2 regions of the Bradyrhizobium sp. CB2312 genome follow, and region 2 is predicted to be linked to the other one. Evidence: predicted binding sites of a transcription regulator. Region 2 holds the regulator's gene; the other holds the start of a gene.
The links. The regulator PhoB, encoded in region 2, activates phosphate uptake and scavenging genes when phosphate is short. The targets are predictions, from matches to a motif close to TGTCATNNANCTGTCAT.
Positions count from the first base shown of each region.

Region 1: the regulator PhoB is predicted to act here: its motif matches at 1,335-1,351, upstream of QA642_RS18060 (UDP-2,3-diacylglucosamine diphosphatase).

Region 1 is NZ_CP121668.1:3,741,497-3,745,004, reverse strand. It holds partial or broken gene QA642_RS18065 (glycosyltransferase family 1 protein) at 1-485, opposite strand, end outside; gene QA642_RS18060 (UDP-2,3-diacylglucosamine diphosphatase) at 499-1,311, opposite strand; gene thiD (bifunctional hydroxymethylpyrimidine kinase/phosphomethylpyrimidine kinase) at 1,528-2,328, opposite strand; gene QA642_RS18050 (PAS domain-containing sensor histidine kinase) at 2,649-3,508, shown strand, end outside.
Region 2 is NZ_CP121668.1:710,910-714,417, forward strand. It holds gene pstA (phosphate ABC transporter permease PstA) at 1-209, shown strand, start outside; gene pstB (phosphate ABC transporter ATP-binding protein PstB) at 206-1,024, shown strand; gene phoU (phosphate signaling complex protein PhoU) at 1,036-1,752, shown strand; gene phoB (phosphate regulon transcriptional regulator PhoB) at 1,775-2,482, shown strand; gene QA642_RS03370 (GcrA family cell cycle regulator) at 2,588-3,100, opposite strand.

The sequences.
Region 1 (3,508 bases), 3.0 Mb from region 2:
ACGCCGCGCGGCCACAGCACGACGTTGTCGAAACCGCGCTCGGTCAATTCGCAGGCGAGTGCCGGCGTTGCCGCCATCACGGCGCGGCTCGGCGCATGAAAGCGGCGCAGCGCCCGCCAGATCAGCGAGCCCGGCACCGGCACGCGGGCGCGGACATATTCGGGGAAACGGGTGTGGAAGCTGGTCGTGAACGGCAGCTTGCGCTGACGGCAATAGCGGCGGACCATCAGGCCGATCGGCCCTTCGGTCGCGATATGGATGCTGTCGGGGCGCGCTTCCTCGATCAGCTTCGCAATCCGCGCCGGACGCGGCATCGAAAGCCGCACGTCGCGATAGCTCGGCATCGCGAAGGTGCGGAACGATTGCGGCGTCAGGAATGTGAACTCGACACCGAGCCCTTTGGCGGCCTCAGCGAGCTTGGTCAGCGTCCGAACCACACCGTTGACTTGCGGGTGCCAGGCGTCGGTCGCGACCAGGATGCGCATCAAGCCGCCTCTGTTACGCAGCTCTGGCTGCCACCTGCGGAACTTGTGCCGGCTTCCGCAGCTGGTCGGCCCAGGTGATGATCTCGAAATGGCCGTCGTCGTGCTCGACCAGCGCGGTGCAGCTCTCGACCCAGTCGCCGCAGTTCATGTAGCGGATGCCGTTCTCGTCGCGGATCACGGCGTAGTGGATGTGGCCGCAGATCACGCCGTCGGCGTCATGGCGCCGCGCTTCGGCGGAGAGCGCCTGCTCGAACGCGCCGATATAGTTCACCGCGTTCTTGACCTTCTGCTTGGCCCATTGCGACAGCGACCAATAGGGCACGCCGAACATGCGGCGGAAGAAGTTGACGAAGCGATTCATCTGGATCGCGAAGTCGTAGGCCTTGTCGCCGAGATGAGCGAGCCAGCGCGCGTTCTGCACCACGAGGTCGAAGATGTCGCCGTGGATGACGAGGTAACGCTTGCCGTCCACGCCGGTGTGGACGGTGTTCTCGACGACGTCGATGCCGCCGAAATGCGTGCCGTAATAGTTGCGCAGGAACTCGTCGTGATTGCCGGGCACGTAGATGATCTTGGCGCCCTTGCGCGCCTTGCGCAGCAGCTTCTGCACGAGGTCGTTATGCGATTGCGGCCAGTGCCAGCTCGATTTCAGCGCCCAGCCGTCGACGATGTCGCCCACGAGATAGATCGTATCGGCATCGTGGTAGCGCAGGAAGTCGAGCAGAAGGTCGGCTTGCGAACCGCGGGCTCCGAGATGAACGTCGGAGATGAACAACGTGCGAAAGCGCCGCTCCGGGCTCTCGTCACTCACATCGTAACTTCCCATGCGACCGCCCGTAACAATTTCCCGTGACAGGGGGATGACGATTGAACCTTTGAGGCACCCTCAGATACGAATCAAACCTTGCCTCACCCTCCCCGCGAATATCAGTCGCATGCGACAATCAGGCGACATGAACCGGCGCTGACCGCCCGCAAAGCTACGGAACCCCAAGGCGTTATTGGTTAACGCCGGGAGCCGCCGCGCCGCGCGAGACCGGGGTCAATAGAACTTGTGGAAATGATGGATCGGTCCGTGGCCGTGGCCGACGCTGAAGCGGTCGGCGGCGGCGATCGCCGCGCTGATCCAGGCCTTGGCGCCCTGCACGGCGCGCTCGAGATCCTCGCCCTTGGCCAGCCCGGCCGCGACGGCCGAGGACAGCGAGCAGCCGGTGCCATGGGTGTTGCGTGTGGCAACGCGCGGGGCGGCAAGTGCGATCGTTTTCTTGGAATCGACGAGATAGTCGATGCTCTCTGCCCCCTCGCCGTGGCCGCCCTTGATCAGCACCGCGCGGCAGCCGAGCGCAAGCAGGCGGCGGCCCTGACGCTCGATCTCGGCCTCACCGGCCGCAACCGGCTCGTCGAGCAGCGCGGCGGCCTCCGGCAGATTGGGCGTGATCACGGAAGCCAGCGGCATCAGTTTCGCGCGCAGCGCGTCCACGGCTTCGGATGCCAGCAGGCGGTCGCCGGAGGTCGCGACCATCACGGGATCGAGCACGATATGGCCGGGCTTCCACCGCGTCAGCGCGGCCGCGATCGCATCGATGCTGGCGGCCTGGGCCACCATGCCGATCTTCACCGCGCCGACTTCGAGATCGGAGAACACCGCGTCGATCTGCGCGGTGACGAAATCGGCCGGCACCGCATGGATGCCGGTGACGCCGCGCGTGTTCTGCGCCGTCAGCGCCGTAATGGCGGAGGCGCCGTAGACGCCGAGCGCGGCAAAGGTCTTCAGGTCCGCCTGGATGCCGGCGCCGCCACTCGAATCCGAGCCGGCGATGGTGAGCGCGACCGGCGTCGTCATCGCGGGATACTTCTGCTTGATACGGACAGCGCCATGACCTGTCCTAGCGCGGCCGTCGAACGCCAGCAAGCGTTGCGGGCGGCGGGCAGCCGTGATTCGCTGTGCTGACGGCCCCGCGAATCAGGTGGAGCCGATCCGGCGCGGCACCGGCGTCTAGCAATCGTGCGGGCTTGCAAAATGCAACCGCGCCGTCCCCTTGGTATGGTCTCGCGTTCGGCGTGTGTGTCCATGCGTGAGACGTTGGGCGGCGGGACCCGTCCAACGGCACCAGCGGGCCGCCCTGGCCCGCGAAACCTCGAATGCCAGCCTGGGGTGGAACCATGTGGGCCTTTCTCGAACGTATCCTCGACTCCTCGATGTTCTCGCCGCACGGCATCTGCCTATTGTGGGAACCCGAACTGATCTGGCTCCATGTCGTCTCCGACGCGATCATCGCCGCCGCCTATTTCTCGATTCCGTTCGCCCTCGCCATTTTCGTCACCAAGCGGCGCGATCTCAAATTCGGTTGGGTGTATTGGGCGTTCGCGATCTTCATCATGGCCTGCGGCCTCACTCATGTGCTGTCGATCTACACGCTCTGGGTCCCGATCTACGGCATCGAGGGCCTCGTCAAGGCGGACACGGCCGCGGCCTCCATCTTCACCGCCGGCGCGCTCTGGCCGCTGCTGCCGAAGATCCTGACGATCCCCTCTCCGTTCGAGCTGCGGCAGGTCCAGGCTGCGCTCGAGGAGGAGGAGATCAAGCGCCGGGACGCGACACAGCTGCTCAAGCAGGTCGGCGAGGCCCAGCGCGCGATGCGCGAAAGCATGGTGCGCCTCAGCGCAATCGTCGAGACCGCGGTCGACGGGGTCATCCTGTTCGACGCGCAAGCCCGCATTCTCCTGTTCAATCCCGCTTGCGAACGGCTGTTCGGCTACCGCACCGACGAGGTCATGAATCTCGACATCGGCATGCTGATGTCCGGCCGGGAGAGCCCCTCCTCCACAGGGCATGTGCGGCGTTTCGCGACCGGGGAAGCCGTCGGTCTGCGCAAGGACGGATCGAGCTTTCCGATGGATTTGTCAGTGGGCCAGGCGTGGCAGGAAGGCGAACTGATCTACGTCGGCATCGTCCACGACCTGACCGCGCGCAAGTTCACCGAGCAGCAGCTCCAGCAGGCGCAGAAGATGGAGACGGTCGG
Region 2 (3,508 bases):
TGCTCTTCACCGCGCTGTCGAACCAGTTCTTCAGCCTGAGCCTGAACAAGACGATGGCCAACCTGCCCGTGACCATCAACAACTTCGTGCAGAGCCCCTATGCCTACTGGAAGCAACTCGCCTGGAGCGGCGCCCTGCTGATCACGTTGACCGTGCTTGCCCTGAACATTGGCGCGCGCATCCTGAGCGCCGAGAGGACCGCAAAATGAGCGATATGTCAGTTACCGTCAGTACGCCCGTTCAGCACGGCTCGCAGCCGCTGCCCGAAGCTCCGGCCAAGGTGACGGTGCGCAACCTCAACTTCTATTACGGCGAGCACCACGCGCTGAAGAACATCAACCTGACGCTCGGCACCAACCGCGTCACGGCGTTCATCGGCCCGTCGGGCTGCGGCAAGTCGACCCTGCTGCGCATCTTCAACCGGATGTACGACCTCTATCCGGGCCAGCGCGTCACCGGTCAGCTGATGCTCGACCAGACCAACATCCTCGACCCCAAGCTGGACCTCAACCTGCTGCGCGCCCGCGTCGGCATGGTGTTCCAGAAGCCGACGCCGTTCCCGATGACGATCTACGAGAACATCGCGTTCGGCATCCGTCTCTATGAGAAGATCTCGAAATCCGAGATGGACGACCGCGTGGAGAAGGCGCTGCGCGGCGGCGCGCTCTGGAACGAGGTCAAGGACAAGCTCAACGCGTCCGGCCTGTCGCTCTCCGGCGGCCAGCAGCAGCGCCTCTGCATCGCCCGCACCGTTGCGGTGCGGCCCGAGGTGATCCTGTTCGACGAGCCCTGCTCGGCGCTCGACCCGATCTCGACCGCCAAGGTCGAGGAGCTGATCCAGGAGCTCTCCGAGAACTACACGATCGCGATCGTCACCCACAACATGCAGCAGGCGGCCCGCGTCTCCGACAAGACCGCCTTCATGTATCTCGGGGAGCTGATCGAGTTCGACGACACCAGCAAGATCTTCACGTCGCCGAGCGATCGGCGCACGCAGGATTACATCACCGGCCGGTTCGGCTGAGGAGACGGGATATGGGTTCTGAACATACCGCAAAGGCCTTCGACACCGACCTCCAGGAGCTCACCCGCCTGGTCGCCGAGATGGGCGGCATTGCCGAGCGCATGATCGTCGATTCCGTCGACGCGCTGATCCGCCGTGACGTCGCTCTCGGCCAGCGCGTCGTCACCACCGACGCCGACATCGACGCACTCCAGAAGAAGATCGAGGAGCGTGCCGTTCTCACCATCGCCCGGCGCCAGCCGATGGCGGTGGACCTGCGCGAGATCGTCGGCGCCATGCGCGTCGCGACCGATCTCGAGCGCATCGGCGACCTCGCCAAGAACATGGGCAAGCGCGTCGCGGCGCTGGAGACCGACTTCCATCCGCTGAAGCTGTTCCGCGGCCTCGAGCACATGACCGACCTCGTGCAGCAGCAGGTCAAGTCGGTGCTGGACGCCTACGCCGCGCACGACCTGCCGGCGGCGATGGCGGTGTGGAAGGGCGACGAGGAAGTCGACGCCATCTGCACCTCGCTGTTCCGCGAGCTCCTCACCTACATGATGGAGGATCCGCGCAACATCTCGTTCTGCATCCATCTGATGTTCTGCGCCAAGAACATCGAGCGCATCGGTGACCATGCCACCAACATCGCCGAGACCGTGTTCTACATGATCGAGGGCCAGGCGATCACCGACAAGCGGCCGAAGGGTGACATGACGACCTTTGCCACGACGGTCCCGAATAGCTGAAGAGTCAAGGAGCGACGACACCATGGGCGCACGCATTATGGTGGTTGAAGACGAGGAAGCTCTCACCGAGCTGCTTCGCTACAACCTCGAAGGCGACGGCTATGACGTCGAGACGGTGATGCGCGGCGACGACGCCGACACCCGTCTCAAGGAGCACATCCCCGACCTGATCGTGCTCGACTGGATGCTGCCGGGCCTCTCCGGCATCGAGCTGTGCCGGCGGCTGCGCACCCGCCCGGAGACCAAGCAGCTCCCAATCATCATGCTCACCGCGCGCGGCGAGGAGAGCGAGCGGGTGCGGGGTCTTGCGACCGGCGCCGACGATTACATCGTCAAGCCGTTCTCGGTGCCGGAGCTGCTGGCGCGCGTGAAGGGCCTCCTGCGTCGCGCAAGCCCGGAGCGGCTCGCCACCGTGCTCGCCTATGGCGACATCGAGCTCGACCGCGACAAGCGCCGCGTCGCGCGCTCGGGCCGGCCGATCGATCTCGGCCCGACCGAATATCGCCTGCTGGAGTTCTTCCTCGAGCATCCCGGCCGCGTGTTCTCGCGCGAGCAGCTGCTGGACAGCGTCTGGGGCCGCGACATCTACATCGACGAACGCACCGTCGACGTGCATATCGGCCGTCTGCGCAAGCTGCTCAATCTTGGCCGCGAGCAGGACCCGATCCGCACCGTCCGCGGTGCCGGCTACGCGCTCGACGACCGCTTCGCGAAGGCGGAGCAGACGTAAGTACGATTGCAAGCGTGCAAAATAAAAGCGCGCCAAGTGGCGCGCTTTTTATATGTCTCGGGTCGTCCCGGCCGCGTGCCGGGACGATGTCGTTTGAAGCAGTGTTCAGCGCGTGCCGGGCTTTGCCGGCGCACGGCGGCGATCCGCCGCCGGCTGGTAGGCGACGCGCGAGTGCTGCGCGCAATAGGGCAGGCCGGAGAGCGCCTTGCCGCCGCAGAAGAAGAAATCCGGGCTCGAGGGATCGCCGACCGGCCAGTGGCAGGTCGCCTCGTTCAGCTCCAGCAGCGACAGCCGCTGGCTCATCGGCACCACGTTGTCGTAGGTGACCGGCTCGGCCTCCACCTCGACCTCGAAGGCCTGCGCCAGTGCGGTATTGCCGCGCGAGATCGGACGGCTCACGCGCATCATGTGCTGCGCGGGGCGGGCCTTGCGCGGCCGGGGCGCTGCCGATGAGGGGCTCTTGGCGCGGCCGGACAGGCCGAGCCTGTGCACTTTGCCGATCACGGCATTGCGGGTCACATTGCCGAGCTCGGCCGCGATCTGGCTGGCCGAAAGTCCGGCCTCCCAGAGCTTTTTCAGCTGCTCGACGCGATCATCGGACCAGGTCAAAACCGTCATTGCACCCTTTCCCTCGCTGCCGGCCAGCCATCCTGGGGCCTCACAGCGAATGCCTAAGCCTTGAAAAACCCGTGCCGCCAGAATCCCTTAAGGCTCGCCGGGCACGCGAGGTGCGCCCGAACGTTTACGCCGGTACATGAGGACTCTTGGGATCAGAACTGCTGCACGAGATGTCGTATCTGACAGTCCAAACGCTACAATATGGCGTGACTCGCGCGCAAGAGTCCGCCGACTCGCTTCCACATGTTCCGTGGTGAAAATCCCGCAAAATCGGCACCGCAAGACTACGGATTCAGCGTTTCCCGGGGCTTTCCGGGCGGCATTGACACCCGTCTCACCAGGCATAAGATAGTCGCACGTGCCGCCCTTAAAAGGCGGCACGTTTCGTTTTCCGGGCCGGTCAATGGT